2 regions of the Alishewanella sp. BS5-314 genome follow, and region 1 is predicted to be linked to the other one. Evidence: predicted binding sites of a transcription regulator. Region 1 holds the regulator's gene; the other holds the start of a gene.
The links. Region 1 encodes FNR, which switches genes on or off when oxygen is low (the NO sensors DNR and NnrR bind a similar motif). Its sites were predicted from a motif close to TTGATCTAGATCAA; they were not measured.
Positions count from the first base shown of each region.

Region 2: nrdG (anaerobic ribonucleoside-triphosphate reductase activating protein) is a predicted target of FNR. The motif match lies at 1,933-1,946, and genes of this name have one in related genera.

Region 1 is NZ_JACEHJ010000002.1:562,501-566,925, reverse strand. It holds gene H1D31_RS07130 (heavy metal translocating P-type ATPase) at 1-1,194, shown strand, start outside; gene ccoS (cbb3-type cytochrome oxidase assembly protein CcoS) at 1,191-1,367, shown strand; gene H1D31_RS07120 (sulfite exporter TauE/SafE family protein) at 1,357-2,031, shown strand; gene fnr (fumarate/nitrate reduction transcriptional regulator Fnr) at 2,068-2,772, shown strand; gene uspE (universal stress protein UspE) at 2,879-3,811, shown strand; gene ttcA (tRNA 2-thiocytidine(32) synthetase TtcA) at 3,889-4,425, shown strand, end outside.
Region 2 is NZ_JACEHJ010000001.1:603,650-608,074, reverse strand. It holds gene nrdD (anaerobic ribonucleoside-triphosphate reductase) at 1-1,368, opposite strand, end outside; gene nrdG (anaerobic ribonucleoside-triphosphate reductase activating protein) at 1,391-1,852, opposite strand; gene H1D31_RS02795 (hypothetical protein) at 2,098-2,619, shown strand; gene H1D31_RS02790 (peptidylprolyl isomerase) at 2,736-3,503, opposite strand; gene narI (respiratory nitrate reductase subunit gamma) at 3,725-4,414, opposite strand.

The DNA.
Region 1 (4,425 bases):
CACTCCCGGCTGGGGCAAATTATCCAGCTGCAACAACAAACACTGAGTCAAAAGCCCAAGCTAGTCGAAAAAACCGATCAGTTGGCGAAATACTTCGTCGAACGGCTACTGGTGATTGCGGTGCTGACTTTCGGCCTTTGGTATTTCTGGTGGAATCCGGATCGGGCGTTTTGGGTTACGCTCTCGGTGTTGGTGGCAACCTGCCCTTGTGCGCTTAGCCTGGCGACGCCGACCGCCATTACCTGTGCCCTCGCCCGCCTCAATCGTCAGGGCATACTGATCAAAAACGCTCAGGCGTTAGAGGCCTTGCCACAGATCACCCATATCGTACTGGATAAAACCGGCACCCTGACCGAAGGTAAGTTTAGTGTCGAAAGCGTCGAGATGCTAAGCGCGGCTTACACTGAGCAACAGGCCCTGAATCTGATTGCAAATCTGGAACGTTATTCAGAACATCCGATAGCCCGAGCCTTCTCGCCCTATCAGACCGCGGCCGAGGAGCTGCAACAGGTAACAGTCAGTGTCGGTGCCGGCATTAGCGGTTACTGGCAACAGCAAGCGGTGCGGGTCGGCAGTGCCGGTTTTTGTCAGCTAAGCCGCACTGTCAGCGGCGCCATGGTCTATCTGACGATTAACCAACAACCGATAGCCGCTGTAACCCTGAGTGACAGAGTGCGGCCGGAAGTTCCGGCGCTGCTGGCCAGCTTGCAACAACAGGGCTACCAATTGGGGATGTTAACCGGCGACAGCTCGTCACAGGCCGAGCAACTGGCCAGCGAATTACAGCTTAACTTTATGCATAAAGGCTGTACACCGGAACAAAAGGTGGCGCATATTCAACAGCTGATTAGCGAAGGCAAACAGGTACTGATGCTGGGCGATGGTATTAACGACAGCCCAGGCTTTAACGCTGCGCATATTTCGGTTGCGGTGCACTCTGGTGCCGATCTGTCTAAAAATCAGGCTGATGTCGTGTTGTTAAAACCCGATGTGAGTCTGTTAGCCGCACTGCTCAAAGGTGGCAAAACCACCGCCAGCGTGATAAAGCAAAATCTCGGATGGTCTGTCGGTTATAATTTGATTATTATTCCGCTGGCCGTAGCCGGCTTTGTCTCGCCCTATATTGCAGTGATCGGTATGTCGTTCAGCTCGTTATTGGTGGTATCGAATTCATTGAGGTTACTAAAGAAATGAGCATCATTTACGTACTTATCCCGATAGCCATCTTCTTTGTTGCGATGGGGATCTGGATTTTCTTCTGGGCGGTGCGCTCGAAACAGTTTGAAGATCTGGAAAAAGAAGGGTTGAGCATCCTGTTTGACGAGGACGATAAGCCAAAACCACCCGCGGACAAAGATGAGCCCTGATTATCTGGCCGCGCTGCTGATCGGCCTGCTGGGCAGCAGTCACTGCCTGGTGATGTGCGGCGGCATTGCCAGTGCCTTGCAACTGAGCGTGCCGGCTGAGCGCCGCCACTCCGGTTATACTTACCCCCTGTTACTCAGTGCCGGCCGCTTAACCACCTACAGCCTGTTTGGTGCCCTGGTCGGCTACTTTGGCCTGACCGCGATGCAGCTGGCCGGTGCCTCCATGCTCTGGTTGCGGTTACTGGCAGGCGTCTTACTGGTTGCTATGGCGCTCTATATCGCCCGGCTCTGGTTTGGTCTGACGCAGCTGGAACGGCTCGGGCAAAAGCTCTGGCAGCGCGTCCAGCCCTGTACCAAGGCACTGTTACCACTTGACTCAGCGACGAAAGCCTATCGGTATGGCCTGCTGTGGGGTTTTTTGCCCTGCGGCTTGGTTTATTCGACCCTTAGCTGGAGTCTGGCCAGCGGCAGCCCCTGGCATGGTGCCCTGCTGATGCTGAGCTTTGGCTTGGGCACCTTGCCGGCGATCCTGGCCGTTGGTGGCGCCGCACAGCTACTGCGCCAGCTGAAAAGCGCCTTGTGGTTTCGCTATAGCACCGCCGCTATACTGGCTATCTACGGCATTTATACGATATGGCTTGCTTTGCAGAGGTTAGTTTTTTAAGCTAGCTACTATATTAGGGAATTCAGGGTTTATTCGATGCAACGCTCGGCGATTAATTGTCAGGATTGTGGTTTTAGTCAGTTGTGCCTGCCGTTTTCACTCAACGATCAGGAAATGACCAAGCTGGATGACATTATTCAGCGCAAACGACCGTTACATAAAGGCGATATCCTGTTTGAAAGCGGCACCGCCCTGAAAGCACTGTATGCGGTACGCACCGGTTCCTTTAAAACCTTTACCCTGACCGAGCAAGGTGAGCAGCAAATTACCGGCTTCCATTTACCCGGCGATATTATCGGTTTTGATGCGATTAATACCCAGCAGCATATGAGCTACGCCGAAGCGCTGGAAACCGGCATGATTTGCGAGATCCCCTTTAACAACCTGGAAATGTTACTGGACCAGCTACCCAAGTTACGGCAGCAGATGATGCGGCTGATGAGTCAGGATATCCAGGCTGATCAGCAGATGTTGTTGCTGTTAAACCGCAAAACTGCCGAACAAAAACTGGCCACCTTTTTAAACCATCTGGCCTCGCGCTACGGTAACCGTGGTTTTTCCTCCAAAGCCTTCCGCCTGACCATGACCCGCAGTGATATCGGCAATTACCTGGGTTTAACCGTTGAAACCATTAGCAGGCTGCTGAGTAAATTACATAAAGATCAGATCATCGAAGTGGATGGCAAACTGATAACCATTTTAGATGCCCCTGCCTTAAGTAACCTCGCCGGTCAGTGTTAATCGGTATTTTGTTGATTTAACACAAAGGCCAGCCTACCAACTCCGGTTATGTTGACTACACTTAATCTAACAGATTGCGTGCATCAACCTGGTAACCGGAGTCATTATGTCGATTTATAACAATGTTTTAGTGGTATTAGATCCCACGACTGAACAACAGAAAGCCCTCGACCGCGCCCTGGAGCTAAGCCGCAAACAAGGCGGTAAACTGACCGCGTTTTTATCGGTATACGAATTCTCCTATGAGATGACCACCATGCTATCCGGTGACGAACGCGAAGCAATGAAGCAGGCGGTGATTAAAGATCGCGAAATCTGGGTCAGTGGCTTACTGCAGCAGGCTCAGGCGCAAGGACTGGAGATCAGTATTCAGGTGGTCTGGCATAACAGACCGTTCGAAGCCGTCGTCAAAGCTGTGCTGGAGCATAACTTTGATCTGGTGATCAAAGGCACCCATGACCACGATGTGCTGAAATCGATGATTTTCACCCCAACTGACTGGCATATTTTGCGCAAATGCCCCTGCCCGGTGCTGCTGGTAAAAGAGCATGCCTGGCCGGCGCAAGGTAATATTATCGCCGCTGTTAATGCCGGCAGTGAGCAGGAGCATCATAAATCCCTGAATAACAGGGTGATTGATAAAGCTAAACAAATGGCTGCCATGCTAAATGCCAGGGTGCATCTGGTGAATGCCTACCCCGGTACTCCGGTTAATATCGCCATCGAGATCCCGGAATTTAATCCGCAGGAATATAACAGCACCATGCAGCGACATCATAAGGATGCCGTGAAGCAACTGGCAGCCGAACATCAGATCCCGGCAGAGCAATGTCATGTGCTGGAAGGGATGCCGGAAGATGTGATCCCGAAATTGGCACGGCAGCTTGATGCCGAGATGGTATTAATTGGCACTATCGGCCGCACCGGCTTATCGGCGGCCATTATCGGTAATACCGCTGAGCATGTGATTGACCGTCTGGATTGTGATGTGCTGGCCTTAAAACCGGCCAATTTTGTCTGTCCGCTGGAGAAATCCTAGCCTTCCAGCCTCTGCCTCTTTTGAACAGGCGCACCCTTGGGTATAATGTGCGCCTTTTTTCTGTCTGGTAGTTAATGATGTCTCACGCGGCACAAGCGAAAGCCCAATATAATCTGAACAAGCTGCATAAACGGCTGCGCCGTAATGTCGGCCAGGCCATTGCTGATTTTGGCATGATCAGCGAAGGTGACAAGATCATGGTCTGTTTATCCGGCGGCAAAGACTCCTATACGCTGTTAGATATCCTGCTTAATCTGCAGCAATCTGCGCCGGTGAATTTCAGCATCGTTGCAGTTAACCTGGATCAGAAACAACCCGGCTTCCCGGCGCATGTGTTACCGGAATATTTAAGCAGCATCGGCGTCGATTTTAAAATTGTTACTGAAGACACCTACTCGATCGTCAAAGAGAAGATCCCGGAAGGTAAAACCACCTGCTCACTGTGCTCACGGCTGCGCCGCGGTATTTTATATCGTACGGCAAAGGAGCTGGGCGCGACCAAGATTGCGCTGGGTCATCATCGCGATGATATGCTGGAAACCTTGTTTTTAAATATGTTCTACGGCGGCAAGATGAAGTCGATGCCGCCCAAGCTGATCAGCGACAATGGTGAA
Region 2 (4,425 bases), on a different contig from region 1:
ATCTTCGCGATCCCACTTAGCGTTCTTTACCCCCAGATTTTCCGCTGGCACAAACTCGGTATTAAACAGATAACCGTATTCGGCTTTTGCCGCCTTATTAGCCTCAAAAATCACTTTTAGCTGTTGCTGCACAAAGTTGATATAGGCGGCATTATTGCCAGCGCTTAGGCCCTGGGATTCGGCGGCTTCAACCATGCCGTTAATGCCAATGGTCAGAAATTGTTTATCCAGGCTGATAAAGCCGGCATTGTATACGGTGAGCAAGCCGGCCGCTTTATACTCTTCCAGGAGTTTGCGGTAGGCAACCTGATATTTATGGATTTTGCTGACCTCTGTTGCTAAATCACGGCCATCCTGGACCAGCCGGTTCATATTGAGAGTAATCACATTAATGGAGCCGGTCGCTACTCCGCCAGCGCCTAACGAATAAGAAAAGGTATTATCGCTGATTTCACTACGCAGCCGGCAGCAGCTTGCCAGTGAGTCGGCATTATCAGACTGATAAATAAAAAACGAATTCCCGGCTGCCATTTCGCGGGCGATGTCGATCGCGAACAGCTGATCTTTGCAGCGGCCGTTCTCAGTCAGCATGGCGACGGTGACCACCGGGAAGGTGAGGATAGTTTTCTCGCGCTCTTGATTAAACCAGCTTAGGAAAAATTGCTGTAACGCTGACACCGAAGACCATTCTGGTTTTGCAAAGTCCGGAAACACAAAGTTGCCAAACATGCTGGCAAAATAGTGCTGGTCATACACTGAGATATTCCAGAATACACTCTGATAACCGCGTGCTGCTGCCGGCTGATTTAGTGCATATACCACATGCTGCAGATGGTTTTCGATTTGTTTGCGATGGGTTTGCAGATAATTATCGCCATAATCTTTACGGGCAAAATAATCAAAATAGGTCAGAAACTCGACCGTGGCCACAGCGCCGGCAAACTGACTGGACACGGCGAATACAAAGTTAACAAAGCAGCCGCAAAAGGACTCCAGATGTTTCGGAGCCTGCGACTCGCCCCCCAGTTTCGTCAGACCATCGCGTAAGAACGGATACATGGTAACCGATACACAATAGGGCTTCAGGCTGGTTTCGTCATGCACATAAATTTCATGTTGCTCAATTTGGCGCAGATACTCCTTCGCCAGCTTAGCATCAAATAATTCGCGGATCTTATTGCTGACCAGAGCGCGATTAACCTGAATAAACTGATCTTTCATCAGCTCAGCCTCCAGGGTCGCAATATTTTTCTGGGTGACATTGGCATTGGCATCCAGTTTCGAACCATCGGCAGCATTAGGTGCCAGTAAATATTGCTCAATAAAACTCAGTTTCTTTTGTAGTTGTTCGGTGTTAAGCGCCGCCATAGCCATTCCCTCTTGCATTGTGTTAGTTGCGTTGTTGAAAGTGCGAATTCAGACACTGGCCTGTTCGCAAATCGATAAATCTTTGATTGGTGGTTGGGCTTTGCAAACCGCCGCGCGCGGCAAACCAGCGCCCGGTTTTCACAAAAGTCAGCTCACTGCGGATGGATGGGCTTAGCTCAGCCAGTTCCAGCCCGGTATAGAGGCAGCGTTTTAAGCCTGCGGTTTTACTCAGCGTCAGCAGTTTTAGTAATGCTGGCGCTGCCCATTCGCCGCCTAAAAACAGCACACAGCTAATCAACCCCTGATAATCCTGCAAACGTTGCTGAAAATGCTCCGGGCTAAGGGGGCGTCCTTGTTTGGGATCCCAGCTATCGGCGCTATGGCAACCTTTACAGCCCAGCTGGCAGCCACTGAAGGTGTATGCCAGCGACACTTCGCCGGGTACTTCTTGCCAGACAACTTGTTCAGCGGTGTAATACAGCATAAAACCCTCTATCTTGTGTTGGTATTGTTAATTATCACTAGATATTGTGGTTTAGCTTAGATGCTTAGCGCGGTGAAAGGTTGATCCAGATCAAATTTTGCTAACTGTAACCGCCAGGCTGGCTTGCCAGGTCGCGTCATTACAGCAGTTGTTACCCCATCGGTGGTACAGGGGAAATTGCTTCAGCGTCGGTTAAGGCCGGTGGGCCACAATCAACAGGTGTTTAGCCAGAAATGGAGCCTGCTATGAAAACAGGTATCAATAAAAGCTTGGTAATTGCCACCCTATTAACCTTAACGGCCTGGCCGCTGAGTGCGCATCAGCAGCGCTATGATCCGGTCGAGCAGGTGGCACAGGATGTGGTCGCCTTTACGCTGCAACGGGCGGCAGACGAGTTGTTAAGGGTGGCGCGGATTGATCCGGTGTACCAGGGTTATAGCCGGCATTATGAAATCCGGCATGCCCCACCACGTCTTGACGATCGTACCCGTCAGCAACTACGTCGTTTAGCGGCTGAGCATCAGCGTAAACTGGCCAGTTATGAGCGTGAGCTGGATCGGGAGCTGGACAAACTGGCCCGTGAATACCGGCACGATACCCGCAAAGGGAAAGGCCGGCCACATCATAAAGAGCGGGAGAAATTTCAGCGCAAGGTGGATCGGGCTTACGACAAATTTGCGGTAAAAGTGGAACGCGAGCATGACCGCTTTGATCGCCAGCGCGATCGCATTCTGCGCGATGCCTATGCATATCTACCCAGACGCTAATTAACGGTTTGCACTTAAACCAGGCCGTATTCCGGTAAGAAAAAACCGCCAGCTGAACACCAGTGGCGGCGCGGAGAGACCAGCACGGATGCTGGTTGTGGAGCCAGGAATGCCTGTTACTGCATCAGTGGTGAGTCAGATAACTGGAAGTCATAGCCATCAATGTTGGCCTGAACGATCAGTTGATGAATGTACTGGGCAATGGCTTTACGCCTTACCTTTTCATTTAAGTAATCGGCAATTTTTTGCTTAACGGCGCTATAAGGCAGGGGTTGACCTGGTACCTTACGCATCACTTCGACCACATGCACCCCATACCGACTTTCGACGCCCTGCGGCATTAAACCGGGTTCAGCACTAAAAATCTGCCGCTCAAACTCCGGCACGGTCTGACCACGACTGATTTGTCCAAGACTGCCGCCAGTTTCTTTCGACGGGCAGGCCGAGTAGGTGCGGGCGGCCTCGACAAAGGGTGTGCCTTGGTGCAACTGTTGGATCAGTATCTCCGATAGGGTTTTAGCTTCAACCCGGGCAGCATCATCTTCCGGCGCCGCGGCCAACAGGATATGCCGTACCTCTAACAGCGGTGAGCTGGTAAAGCGTTGCGGATTCAGTTTGTAATACTGCTCACATTCGGCATCTGTGGCCGTGGGGATCACCACCTCGTGCGCCAGTAACGCATCCAGATAGTTATTTTCGGTAACCACATTATTTTCGGTGCTGATTTCCAGCCCCAGCGCGGTCGCACGCTGGCGCAGCAGTTCGCCAATCACCAGCGACTCGGCGGCTTTTAACATCGCCGTACGTTTGCTGTCTGCCGGATGGTACTGCATTTCCGCCATAATGGCGGCTTCGCTAATTGGGATGTTATTTACTTGAATCATATTAACCTCGGAAGCCAAATACTGTTGGCGAACTTAACCTCAGTCTGAAACGAGGTGGTCAGCGCGCAGTACACTTTGGCCGGGGACGTCTTTCGCATGGATGCGAAAGGGGAGCCTACAGGGATGTATTTACGGCGTGCCCCGGCAAAGTTGTACGGAGTGCTTACCACCGGATGAATGGTCGCAAGCACTGCCGCAAACACGATTAAACCATCCCACCTTTACCGCACAAACCGCTGCCGCACTATCTGGTGCTGCCGGCGCATATACTGTACCGGCACACTTAACATATGCACTAAGCGGCTGAACGGGAATACTACAAACAAGCTTAAGCCAAGGAACACATGCAGCTTAAAGATCCAATGCACGCTGCTAATTGACTCTGCCGCGGCAACGGAATTAAAGGTGACAGTGTTTTGTGCCCAAGCCATTAATTTCAGCATTTCAGTACCGTCCAAATGCCCCATCGAGACAAAGATAGACAGTAAGCCCAGGATTAATTGCGCGTACAGTAACAGCAGGATAGCGATATCCATCGGGTTACTGGTAGCTCGGATGCGTGGGTTAAACAGCCGGCGTTTAATCAGGATAGTCAGGCCGTAGAAACAGATCAGGCCAAAGATACCACCGGCAACGATAGCGATCATTTGCTTCATTGAGCTGGTAATACCAAACAGATACCAAAGCTCTTTTGGTAGCAGCAGGCCGGCAAAGTGACCTAAAAAGATCCCCAGAATACCGATATGAAAAGCAATACTGCCTTTACGCAGTTGTTTGCTTTCCAACAGCTGGGATGAGCTGGTTTTCCAGCTGTATTGTTCGCGGTCGTAACGGATCCAGCTGCCAATCACCATAATGGCGATGGCAATATAGGGGTAGATCCCAAAGGCAAACAGGTTTAAGTGTGCCATGTAAATGCTCC